2 regions of the Chitinophaga sp. Hz27 genome follow, and region 2 is predicted to be linked to the other one. Evidence: riboswitches for the same ligand, from Rfam matches in the RefSeq annotation. Region 2 holds a riboswitch; the other holds the start of a gene.
The links. Region 2 has a riboswitch for cobalamin ahead of ACE38W_RS21585 (DUF5074 domain-containing protein). Riboswitches for the same ligand answer to the same signal wherever they lie in the genome.

Region 1 (6,352 bases), on a different contig from region 2:
CAAACGATATCACTCCATAAAAAACCATACCCCAATATAAGCCCAAAAGGAAAAGTATTTCTGAGATGTACCAGCCAGGGAGCCTGGCAGAGCTGCTGTATTTCTATCAATACACAGAAGATAAATCCTCCGAGGATAACCTTCCATAGTTGGGGCCGTATCCATAGAAACCGCAATCCAAAGACGGCGAAGGTTGCATAAAGGATATCTCCACCATATTCACTAATAAATGCAGGAAAAAAATCCGGCGAATGTCTGGTGGCGAGTCCTGCCCACATGGTAATGGCCAGCAGGAAAATGTAGTATAGGCGTATACGTAAGTTGTTGTTCATCAGGATACAAAAATAATTAATCGTCCTTGACGTAGTAATGTCGTAGTGTTAAAATTTTGACTTGTATAGTTGGAGAATATTTTTGTCGAGACGCTTATATTCTTTTCCTCACCTGTAAAAATCCCCTTATGAAAACACGTTTATCCACGTTGTTACTTTTGTTAATCTGTTTTTTATCTGTCAGGGCGCAAACGCCATTCCGTGTGGTCGGTTACATGCCAAGCTGGTCGGGCAGTGTAAGCAGTGTGCAGTATAGTAAACTGACACACATCAATTATGCTTTTTTGTTACCTACTGCAACTGGCGGTTTGCAAGCAATTGATAACCCAAGTAAACTGCAGAGTCTTGTCAGTACTGCACATGCCAATAATGTGAAGGTGCTGATTTCTGTTGGCGGCTGGAACAATGGCGATGACAGCGGCTTTGAAGGCCTTGCTGCTAACAGTGGCTATCGCAGCACCTTTGTCAACAACATGGTCAACTTCGTCAATCAGTATGGATTGGATGGTGTTGATATTGACTGGGAATATCCGGATGCCGGCGCATCTGCCAACAACTACATATCGCTGATGACGCAGCTCAGTACAGCGATGCATAACAATGGCAAACTATTGACAGGCGCGCTTGTAGGTACGGGTGGTTCCAGTATTCTCAGCAGTGCTTTTGCTTTGGTAGATTTCTACAATCTCATGGCTTACGATTACAACAACTTTGACCACTCTACCTACACGTATGCTACACAGTCGGTTTCGTACTGGCTTGGCCGTGGGTTGCCAGCGTCCAAACTAGTGCTGGGCGTACCTTTCTACGGGCGTCCTAGTTGGGAGTCGTTTGCGCAGCTGGTGGCCAGAGGTGCAGATCCTTATGCAGATGTATTTGATAATGTAGGGTACAATGGTATCACTACTATCAAGCAAAAGACCAATCTTGCATTTGATCAGGGCAGTGGTATTATGATCTGGGAGCTGTCGCAAGACGCTACCGGCGCTAACTCGCTGGTATCAGCCATTCATGATGTGGTGGTATCGCGTACTACGCCAAGTACTGCACCTATAGGCAAGGTGATTACCTTGAAAGGTAATAATGGTTTGTATGTAAGTGGTGAGAATGGTACTACTGCGATGAACTGCAACCGTGCTACACCAGGCACCTGGGAGCAGTTTTCTGTATTGGATGCAGGCGGTGGTAAGATCGCACTGCGTTCTATGGCTAAGTATGTTTCTTCTGAAAACGGGCAGCAGGCGATTACCTGCAATCGTGCTACTGCGCAGGGATGGGAGCAGTTTACCTGGGTATCTAACAGCAATGGTACTATCACCTTATTATGTAACAATGGCGGATATATCAGCTCTGAAAATGGCGCTGCTGCTATGACGGCCAACAGAACGGCTGCAGGCACCTGGGAATCATTTAACTACAGCGTTGTAGGTAATGTGGTAGGCCCTATTACCGCAGTGACCAGCGCTACCGCCAATACGAGCAATGCTGCGATGCAGTTGTCGGCTATGACTCCCGAAACGGAGAAGGCTGGTGTTAACCACACGATCAGCGTATATCCTAACCCGGTAGTAGCAGGTGGTAATATATATGTTAAGGTTCCTGACTACAACAGTAATTCGGCGGTAAAAGTAATGCTGCTAAGTGCCGGCAGGCAAGCGATACAGCAGCAACAGGAAACTACTGGTAGCTTCACCGTGAAGGTAGGTAATGTGGCTGCAGGTACCTATTTCCTGGAGATCTTCCATAACGGTAAACAATATACGCAGAAGATCATCGTCCAATAATTTCTTTCAACAGCCATAGTGTAGGAAGCAGCTGCCATTTGGTGGCTGCTTTTTTTATGCATTCGTTAAGCATTTGGATTATATTAATACTTAGTTTAAGTTTGCACCGCAATTGGTTACCAGGGTCTGCAAAGGCCCGCGTATTAAAAGGGAATCCGGTGCGATGCCGGAGCTATCCCCGTAGCTGTAATCCTGTATATCTGTTATAGATATCGTTTTTTCGGTTCTCCACATGCCACTGTCTTGATAAGTAAAGATGGGAAGGCCGCCGAAGAAGCAGGAAAGCCAGAAGACCTGCCAGATGTAATTTTTCGTTCAGCACTTTCGGGTGAAAGGTTAAGAATGTTTTACTGGTAAACAGACCGGATTTTATTGGATTCATTTATGAAACAGTGATGTAATGTTGCACTGGCAGCAATATCGTTGATGTATGTATTGAAGTGACGCAATAAATGAATACGCTATACGCTGTGCTTTCCTGTGAAGTCAACCGAAACTTTTGTATGCCCCCTTTTTCCTGGTGTTGAATTATTTGTGAAATTATTTTTCATTAATAAATTCTACAAGATTCTCATGATGAAACTGAACAAATCCTTGTTCCTGCTGGCGTTGATGGCTACAGTAGTGTTCTCGTGTAAAAAAAATGATGATGTTCCTGGTCCTAAAATTACCAGTACAGGCACCAAAGACACCATCGCTTTTGGTAGTAGCATTACCTATCGGCCGCAGTTCAGCAACAAGAACGGACTTTCTTTCCAGTGGACCACCAACGGGGCGCCGGTAAGTACTGATTCTGTATTGCAGTTTGGATCTAATGCACATGGCGATTTCCATATCGTACTGACAGCTAAAAACCAGACGGGTATTGACTCTATTGTTTACAACCTCCATGTAAATGGTAAGTATGAAAATGGATTCCTGATGGTACAGGAAGGACAATACGGCGTAACCAATGGTGACCTTGCTTATTATAGTTACGACAGCAATAAGGTTATTCAGAACATCTACAAAACAGAAAATCCAGATAAAAATCTGGGGCCCAATACCAGCACTTTACAATTTGCCAGCATCTTTAACGGCAAAGTATATATGGTCGCAAAGGTAGGCGGGCCACTGGTTGTAACGGATGCTTATACCATGAAGGAAACTGGTCGCATCACTGCTTTACCACAGGATGAAGGGCATGCTTTTGTTGGTGTGGATAATGCTCGTGGTTTACTGAGCGCAGTAGATGGAATCTATCCGGTGAATTTAAGTACGCTTACTTTGGGTGCAAAGCTCGCTGGTATTACATCTGCGGCTGGAGATATGTTGTTGGTAGATAAATATATTTTCGCGCTTACCCAGGCAGATGGTGTTGTAGTGTTGAACACTACCGACTATAGCATTGTGAAAAAATTTCCTAATGCTACGATGGGCTTTACACGTACCAAAGATGGCGCGGTATGGGCTGCCGGCGATTCTTCGCTGATGCGTATAGATCCTGTTGCGCTGACATTGACTTCCATGAAATTACCATTTAAAGTTACTAATCCATGGGCGTTATGGTCCTGGAAATCAGGTTCGCTGACTACCAGCAGTAATGGTAATGATGTGTATATAGCGGCTCGTAATGAAACGGGCGGTATTGGCGGTACTATTGAATATGGCGGCACTAAATTGTACCGTTATGTTGCAGGTGATGCAAACTCGCTGTCAGCACCGTTTATCACACTTCCTGCCGGACAATACTTCTATGGTTCTGCAGTGCGTTTCAACGAACGAAAAAATGAATTGCTGATCATCACACTTCCCGATGAATGGGGCTCCAGTAATGATAACCGCTGGTTATCGTACAATGCCACTACCGGTGCGCTGAATAGCACGGTGAGGTATACTGGTTATCTGTTCCCAAGTTTACCTGTATTCTATTAAGCGATTTCAATTTGTTACTATCTGTCATTTTTAACCCAAACATAAAAAAAATGAAAAAATCCATTTTCCCTGTAATGGCTCTTTTGGCGGCAGTTACCTTTACTGCCTGCCAGAAAGAAGACCAGGCGGATGTGATGCATCTGCAACCTTTACAAACCGGTAAAACAAGTGTATACCGACCTAAAACATCCACCAGTAGTCCTTTAATTAGTACTGTGTATGATTACCTTCCTGCTGCCGGACAGTTTGTCAATACTACCGGAGTTGGTACCCAGGCTGCTGCGCAGGCGCTTGTAGGAAGTACTTCCAATATGGTATCATTGGGTGCATTCGGAGGTTATATCATTTTCGGGTTCGACCACTCTGTGGACAATGGCACTGGCGCCGATCTCGGCATTTATGGTAATCCATTAGGCCCAACTTATCAGTGGTCTGAGCCAGGTATCGTAATGGTGAGTCAGGATATTAATAGCAATGGTATTCCTGATGATCCATGGTATGAACTGGCAGGTAGCGAATATAGCAGCAGCGCTACTATTAAGAACTATCGCATTACCTATTACAATCCGCATGCAGTGGGTACCAGCGTGCTTTGGAAGGATAATCAGGGTAATACTGGTTATGTAACTGCCAACAGTTATCATACCACCAATAATTACTATCCTACCTTCGCTGCAAACCAGGACTCTATCAGCTTTACCGGTACCAAAGTAGCAAATACATTGGTTCCAGGAACTATCATCACTAACCTGGCGTATGCCTGGGGTTATAGCGATAGCTATTCTTCAGAATACCCTACCTATGGTTACAACACTTTTGATATTTCATGGGCTGTAAATTCCAGCGGAACGCCTGTAAGCCTGACCTATATCGACTTCGTGAAAGTCTATACCGGACAAAACTGCGATGCAGGTACTATGTTGGGAGAAATTTCAACAGAAGTAAAAGGTGCAAGAGATCTTCATCTCTAATTTGTATATCTAAAAGGAGCGCTCTTTCTAACACGTAGAAGGGGCGCTCTTTTTTATTTGTGGAAGTTAGCGAAGACCTCTCCCGGAAAATATTATTGCCGGAGAATCTTATCCATCTTTTTTCCTTTGGCTAGTTCATCTACAAGTTTATCCAGGTAGCGGACTTGCTGGGTAAGTTTATTCTCAATTTCTTCTACACGGTAGCCACAAATTACGCCAGTGATCAGGCTGGCCTTGGGATTCAAAGTGGCGCGCTGGAAGAAGGTTTCGAAAGTTGCTTTATCAGCGATCAATTGCTGTAATGTAGCATCATCAAAGCCTGTCAGCCATTGTATCACCTGGTCTAATTCAGCTTTGGTTCTGCCTTTCTTCTCCACCTTTGTAACATACATAGGATATACGGAGGCAAAAGTCATTTTAGCGATCCGTTGATCGTGATGGGCGGTTGAATTATCCATACGTATAATTTTTGCGTGCAGGATTACTACAGTTGAGTCCGAAATATTAAGATTTCCTTAGCAATATTAACAAAAAGGATGGTTATCTTCATGCTATGAAACGTGCCATCATATTCATTGCAGTTTTAATGTGCGCTATTGCAGGGAAAGCTCAGCTTCCATATTACGGAGGCATGGAGCCTTATACGCCGTCAATACTACGCCATACTGCCCCGGTAGCCGATTCTAACGGCCATGCAAAAAAATGGTCCGTTACAAAATATACGGGTATTTCCACCGGGTTTATTGCATTTAAAGGAGGGTCTGGTAGCTATTTATCCGCACCTATGGCGTTGCAGGTAAACCGAAGGATTACTGATAATGTTTATGCGTTTGGTAGTTTGTCGGCCACGCCATATACCATGCGTATGAGTGGCGCTATGTTCCAGCCGGTCATGAATAAACAGATGATGGGTTATGGGCCTATGCAGATGAATAGCACAGGGATCAATCCAGCCGCGAATGTTGGGCTGATGTTTATAAGTAAGGATAAAACCTTCTCTATTTCTGGTAGTGTAAGCGTCAGCAGAAGTAACTATTATGGTTATTCGCCTTACGGACCGTTTAATTCTTTTTAATACTTTAAGAAGCTTGTTATATAGAGAAAACCCTTTTCTGCGTGGGCAGAAGAGGGTTTTTTCTTTGTTGGGCTGAGCGAGCTTATTTAAAGCGGATAATTAAATAAACAACAGCGATATTTCTGCTGCTGGCCCTGAAATGCAGAAGGGTATTGCTTCCAGGCCTGGTACATAGTTAAATATACGTTGACCATTTATCGGCATGAGGCTGATGGGAGATGTTGCTGTTATCACCACCTTACCACCTGTCTTTTTTATCTCCCAGCATTTATTATT
Region 2 (6,352 bases):
TGAACTACAACCAGAACATAAATACCTGCGCATCCGCATCAATGATAATGGTCCTGGTATCGATAAGCACCTCAGCGAAAGAATATTCGACATCTTCTATAATGGTAGTCATGCAGGATACAGCGCCGGAACTGGCATAGGACTGGCCATCTGCCGTAAAGTAGTGCAAGCCCATGGAGGCCTGATCACCGCATGCACCGGCCCCGAAGGCGGTATGCAGATTGATGTCTATCTGCCAGCCACCTGATTATTTCCTGCAAAAAAATATTAATGCTGCAAAAACTACTGTATCTTTCCAATCTATACTTTTCGTTATTATGATTATTGATACATTAGAGAATGCAGCACGTTACGATAGCCTTGGCGCTAAGTTTGTAAAGGCTTTCGAATACCTCCAGCAAACGGATTTTAATGCCGTTGCCAAAGGCAAATATGAAATTGACGGTGATAATATCTTCGCCATCGTCAATGAATACGATAGCATCGAAGAAGCAGGTGAGCAGATGGAATCACATCGTAAATACATCGATGTACAATATGTTGCTGCAGGAGAAGAACGTATAGGCCATGATTTTCTGGGAGATAAAACCCCGTCACGCGCCTACAGCGAAACAGAGGATTATATGTTATTTGCAGAGAAACCTGCGTTCTATACCATCCTTAAACAAGGTCAGTTTGCCATCTTTTTTCCTACTGATCTGCATATGCCAAACCTTCGTGTAAACGGTCCTGTACCCGTTAAAAAAGTAGTTATAAAAATCAGTGTACAATAATGAGTGTAATTTTCAGGGATATTGTGCCAGCAGATAACCCGGTAATGGCGGCAATTATCCGACGTTCCATAGAGGAATTTGATGTGCCCACAGAAGGTACAGCCCACACCGATCCCACAACAGATAACCTTTACCAGTTATTCCAGACGCCAGGCTCCAGGTATGCCATCGCTGAAGATGCAGGCGTAATATTAGGTGGCTGTGGTATATTCCCAACCAACGGCCTACCTGCAGGTTGCGCCGAACTGGTTCGTTTTTTTCTGTCTCCTGCGGCCAGAGGAAAGGGACTTGGTGTTAAATTGCTGGAGAAATCATATGAGTTTGCCAAGGAAGAAGGATATACCAGTCTTTACCTGGAATCATTTTCTGAGATGACTCGCGCTATTGCGCTCTATGAAAAAAATGGTTTCGATTATCTACCAGCGCCATTAGGTAATTCAGGTCACGATGCCTGCACCATTTGGATGCTGAAAACATTGTAACATGAACCTCATCGGTAATATAATCTGGCTAATCTTTGGAGGCTTCTTTTGTGCGATGGGTTATTTTATTGCAGGCCTATTATCCTGCTTTACCATCATCGGTATTCCTTTCGGTATCCAATTCTTTAAAATCGGATTGCTTACGCTGATGCCTTTTGGCGCTCAGGTAAGAGAAGGAAACGCACCTGTTGGTTGCCTCGCTACTATTTTCAATATCATCTGGATTTTCACAGGAGGCCTGTTGGTTGCCCTCGGGCATCTTGTCTTTGGCTTCCTGCTGGCTATTTCTATCATCGGCATACCTTTTGCTCGCCAGCATTTCAAGCTGATGACGCTGACATTTGCCCCTTTTGGTAAAGTAGTGTACTAACCCTTCTATATATACGAAGCACAGACTGCTATTGAAAAGGGCTGACCCGGAATATTTCCCGGTCAGCCCTTTCTTATGATGGATATAAAGCAATTATTGCAGGAATACCGGCATAGCAGGGAAGTACCATCCATTGTAAGTAACGGTTTTCTTCAGCTCACCAGTGCTGGCATCATAGAAGAGTACCCGGTTGATATTACCTGTAATAGAACCGTTGATGGTAAGTGCAATAATCTCATTGGTAGATTTATTATAACCAATAGCAGAACCATAGAAATACTGACCAGTAGGCAGGGTAATAAATGGTTGTGCAAGAGATGTAGGATCACCGATCATATAACGGTATACTTTGGTACCGCCAGAAAAACCAGCACCTGGACTAATAAAGATCACATTCTCTTTAGTGCTTGCAGAGATGCTTGCATGGCGCCATGCACCCCATGGAGAAGATACAGTAAAGCCAGATTTAAAGCCAGTTCTTTCCAGTGTAGCAGGGTTGATGGAAATCAGTGAATCGCTGGTGGCTGCCCATACCGTACCATCTTTAGAGATGGCAAAGCCCTGGTTAGCTTTTCCAAAACGTTTCGCAAATTTATAATCTGCGGTGTTGATGGCTACGATACCATCTGTTTGTGATAAAGCAAAAGCATATTTACCAGCAACGATCATATCACCTACATAACCACTGATGCTATCCACTTTTTTATCAATAGATAAAGTTGTCAGACTAACAGGATATACGCCATCGCCGGTACTGAGTAAGCCTCTGTACTGGTCGATGCCTACGAAGGCATGACCATCGTTTTTAGGCAGGGAAGCAGCACGGCCAGTCTCTTTCATGGTGCGTACATCTGTTGCTACCAATGGGCCACCAGCTTTTACTACGATATACATTTTGTTGTTGAAAACAGTCGCGAATTCCAATGAGTTGGAAGGTTTTCCTAAACTATCGGCAGGGTTCTCTTTCTTGTAAACGCTGGTCTGCAGAGAATCTCCAGCATAGGTGTAAAAATGAAGGTCTCCATTTTCATGACCAAACCAACCTTCATTGGCAATGAAGAAACCACCTTCGTATTTGGCAGGAGTGCTGCCAATGTTGTTGTCATCTTTATGACATGCTCCCAGAGAGATTGCTGTAGCAAGGAAAATAGCGCCGTATAGGCGTTTACGTAAGAGGCTGCCGGAATTGATATGACGCAGCTTTTGCATCAGTTGTACAGTTTTTTTCATTTCTTGATTTTTACGAAACATATAATGCCAAGGCAATCATGCAACTCGCGATATTGCAGTAATTGACAGGAATTCATGAGTTCAGGTAGCACCGTTAATCAGGTACTGGTCTTATATGTTCTTCTCCCGAAAACGCCAAGACGGATGCAAGCTGGCAGGTCTTCTGGCTCTCCTTTTTTCCGGCGGGCCTTCCCGTTTCTAAGTAGTAGAAACAGTGGCAGAAGTTGTCCGAAAAATGGTTTTCTTGTGAGATGAAAACCAGGATTACAGCTACGGGGATAGCTCCGGTATTGCACCGGATTCCCTTTTAATGTTACAGTCAGTGCGACTTTAACAACCAGTTGCGAGGCGCAAACCTACGTCAACTATTCATAAAAAACAAACTGCTGATTGTGATGTCTGCTTATCCAGGCAAATTTTGTTTTGAAAAATTTAAGGAAATAGAGGGTTACCTGAAAGGTGTTTCAGGTATAAAGGGGAAACGACCTAATCATGCGTTACTCCATACCACTGTGGGTTTTACCCGCCCTGACCCTTGCTGCCTGTTCGGCAGGACCATCCGCTCGTTATCATAGCGCTGATGCTACAGCAGAAAGTAAAGTGAACGCAAATGCTATTACGGAAGCTGCTGATTCTGTGGCTTTCGAAAATGATATCGCGTCGTTGAACTCCGCTTCCCGTAAGCGTATTCGTAGCGCTGATATTCAATGCCGCGTCAATAGTGTATTCGATGCCGTTAATACCATTGAGCATGTAACCCACGCTGTAAATGGCGTAATCGTTAACAGTAATCAATACACGCAATCCAGGAATGAAAAGTATTTACCGTATACAACTGATTCACTCCGGCAAGTAAAAATTTATACGACCGCGGCAGATATACAATTGAAAGTTCCTGTGTCCAGCCTGGATTCTGTGGTACGTGTGATCACCGGTATGGCTACGTATATCGATCACCGTACCTTAAAGGATGAAGATAAAACACTGAACTATCTGTCTAATGCCCTTCGTAATAATAGCACGCCATCAACTGTTGTCGCTGATAAGAAAACTTCTTCTGCCGATGCAGCCAGTTATAATGACGCTAAGAAAAATGAGAAGATTGATCGCCAGCTCAGCAATCTGGCTATCATCGATGATGTCAACAATGCCTCGATTACCGTTGCCCTCGTACAACCAGATAAGGCAGATGTGCAGATGGTCGTAAACCCGGATGCCATCAACAAAGCAGGATTTGGTACAGAACTAAAAATGGCAATGATTGATGGGGCAGACTTACTAAGAAATATCATTATTTTCCTGATCAGCATCTGGCCATTTGTGATCCTTGGTGTATTAGGTTACCTGACCTTCAAAAAGCTAAAGAAGGCCTGATAACCGCTACTGTAAAAGGTTGGAAATCTCTCAATTATTTATTTAAATTGTGATCTTCATAACCTTTTGCATGAATACATCAACCAAAACACGACTATTGTCGCTGGACGTATTCCGGGGCATCACTGTAGCAGCCATGATAATGGTTAATAACCCGGGAAATTGGAGCTTTGTATACGCTCCACTGGAACACAGTAAATGGAACGGCTGTACGCCAACAGACCTGATATTTCCTTTCTTTCTCTTTATAGTAGGGGTTTCCGTACCCTATGCCATGGGCACAAAGAAAGAAGATCCTGCCAATCATACATCACTTATCCTGCATGCCCTGCGCCGTGGATTGATCTTGATCCTGATAGGCATGGCCTTGCGGATGATGTCCAACTGGCACTTTGATACACTGCGCTTTCCTGGCGTATTACAGCGTATTGGTCTGGTGTTCGCCATCATTGCAGTATTGTTTATTAAAGGCAGCAGAAAGGCCATCATCTGGACTTTCGGTGGATTATTACTACTGTATTTTGTATTGATGACCTTCGTGCCAGTACCAGGAGTAGGGTATCCTAACCTGGAACCAGAAAACAACCTGGGCGCCTGGTTAGATAGATTAATATTTACCACAAATCATCTCTGGGCACAAAGCAAAACCTGGGACCCGGAAGGATTGCTGAGTACTATGCCTGCTGTAAGCACAGGCTTATTCGGAATATTGGTAGGAACCTGGCTGCGTAGAAAGGATAGGGAAGATGCAGTGAAAGTAAGCTGGATGTTTGTTTATGGATTCATTTCCGTAATACTGGCGCTGATATGGGACCAGTTTTTCCCTATCAACAAATCACTCTGGACAAGCTCCTTTGTGCTCTATACAGGCGGCTTAGCCACTATGGCCCTCGCCACCAGTTACTGGCTCATAGACGTTCAGCAACGTACCAGGTACCTGGAACCATTCGTCGCCTTCGGACGAAATGCCATCACCGCGTATGTACTCTCCGCGTTAGTGCCAAAATTATTAAGCTCCATTCCAGTCGGAAGTGGAAAGTCTTTACAGGCCTGGCTAAACAATGATGTATTCGGGAATATTTTTTCTCCATACAATGCATCACTGGCCTCCGCCTTGTTCCTCGTATTCCTTATCTGGATACCAATTCAGATAATGTATAAGCGGAACATAATTGTTAAAATATAATATGACCGAACAACAAAAGAAAACGAAAAGTAAATTTCTAAGTTATATTCTCCGGCATGATCCAGCTTCCATTGGTTTGGAGCTGGACAGCCAGGGATGGGCAGATGTAAATGTGTTATTGCAAAAAGCAGGAAAGAAGATAACCTTTGATGAGATGCAGGAAATTGTAGCCACCTGCGAAAAACAACGCTTCTCTCTGGATACCACGAACAACAGGATCAGGGCCAATCAAGGCCACAGTATTAGCGTTGAACTAGGCCTGCAACCGCAGGAACCGCCTGAATTCCTTTACCATGGCACCGCCTCCCGCACTATTCAGCTGATAAAAACGGATGGGCTAAAAAAGATGAGCAGGCATCATGTGCATTTAAGTCTTGATAAGGAAATGGCGACCAAAGTAGGGGCCAGACATGGTTTTCCTGCTATACTGACAATAAGGAGCGGGCAAATGCACAGAGATGGATACCTGTTTTATTGCTCTGATAACAACGTTTGGCTGACAGATGCTGTACCGGTTAAGTACATTGAGTGGGCTTAATTATTGATGAGAGATCATGTAGTTTGGAAAGAATTGCGGATATTCGTAATTGTTGAAAAACCATACAGGATTAGCCCATTTCAAAATTAATAAAACACCTGAGTTATGTCAATTACATCCGAGAATGAATTAAACGGAATGAAGCGGATCAGTGAGATTGTTGCCAAAACACTGAAAGAGATGCGGGACTATACTAAGCCAGGTATGACTGCACAACAGATAGATGATTTCGGCGGGCAACTGCTCAATAAACAAGGCGCTAAGTCGGCTCCTAAACTGACTTACGGCTTTCCAGGCTGGACCTGCATCAGCGTTAATCATGAAGTAGCACATGGTATTCCCAGTGCCAATAAAATCATTCAGGAAGGAGATCTGGTAAATATAGATGTTTCCGCAGAG

Region 1: it holds a riboswitch for cobalamin, as region 2 does, so the genes downstream of both, ACE38W_RS05375 (DUF5074 domain-containing protein) here and ACE38W_RS21585 (DUF5074 domain-containing protein) in region 2, are expected to answer to the same signal.

Annotation. Positions count from the first base shown of each region.
Region 1 is NZ_JBHKFJ010000002.1:362,192-368,543, forward strand. Features, by position in the region: gene ACE38W_RS05365 (DUF2809 domain-containing protein) at 1-332, opposite strand, end outside; gene ACE38W_RS05370 (glycosyl hydrolase family 18 protein) at 461-2,116, shown strand; cobalamin riboswitch at 2,213-2,433, shown strand; gene ACE38W_RS05375 (DUF5074 domain-containing protein) at 2,690-4,030, shown strand; gene ACE38W_RS05380 (hypothetical protein) at 4,081-5,001, shown strand; gene ACE38W_RS05385 (DUF2200 domain-containing protein) at 5,094-5,459, opposite strand; gene ACE38W_RS05390 (hypothetical protein) at 5,555-6,076, shown strand; gene ACE38W_RS05395 (hypothetical protein) at 6,176-6,352, opposite strand, start outside.
Region 2 is NZ_JBHKFJ010000009.1:108,809-115,160, forward strand. Features, by position in the region: gene ACE38W_RS21565 (PAS domain S-box protein) at 1-247, shown strand, start outside; gene ACE38W_RS21570 (YhcH/YjgK/YiaL family protein) at 318-773, shown strand; gene ACE38W_RS21575 (GNAT family N-acetyltransferase) at 773-1,255, shown strand; gene ACE38W_RS21580 (YccF domain-containing protein) at 1,257-1,625, shown strand; gene ACE38W_RS21585 (DUF5074 domain-containing protein) at 1,719-2,855, opposite strand; cobalamin riboswitch at 2,991-3,212, opposite strand; gene ACE38W_RS21590 (hypothetical protein) at 3,348-4,229, shown strand; gene ACE38W_RS21595 (acyltransferase family protein) at 4,300-5,415, shown strand; gene ACE38W_RS21600 (RNA 2'-phosphotransferase) at 5,417-5,953, shown strand; gene map (type I methionyl aminopeptidase) at 6,059-6,352, shown strand, end outside.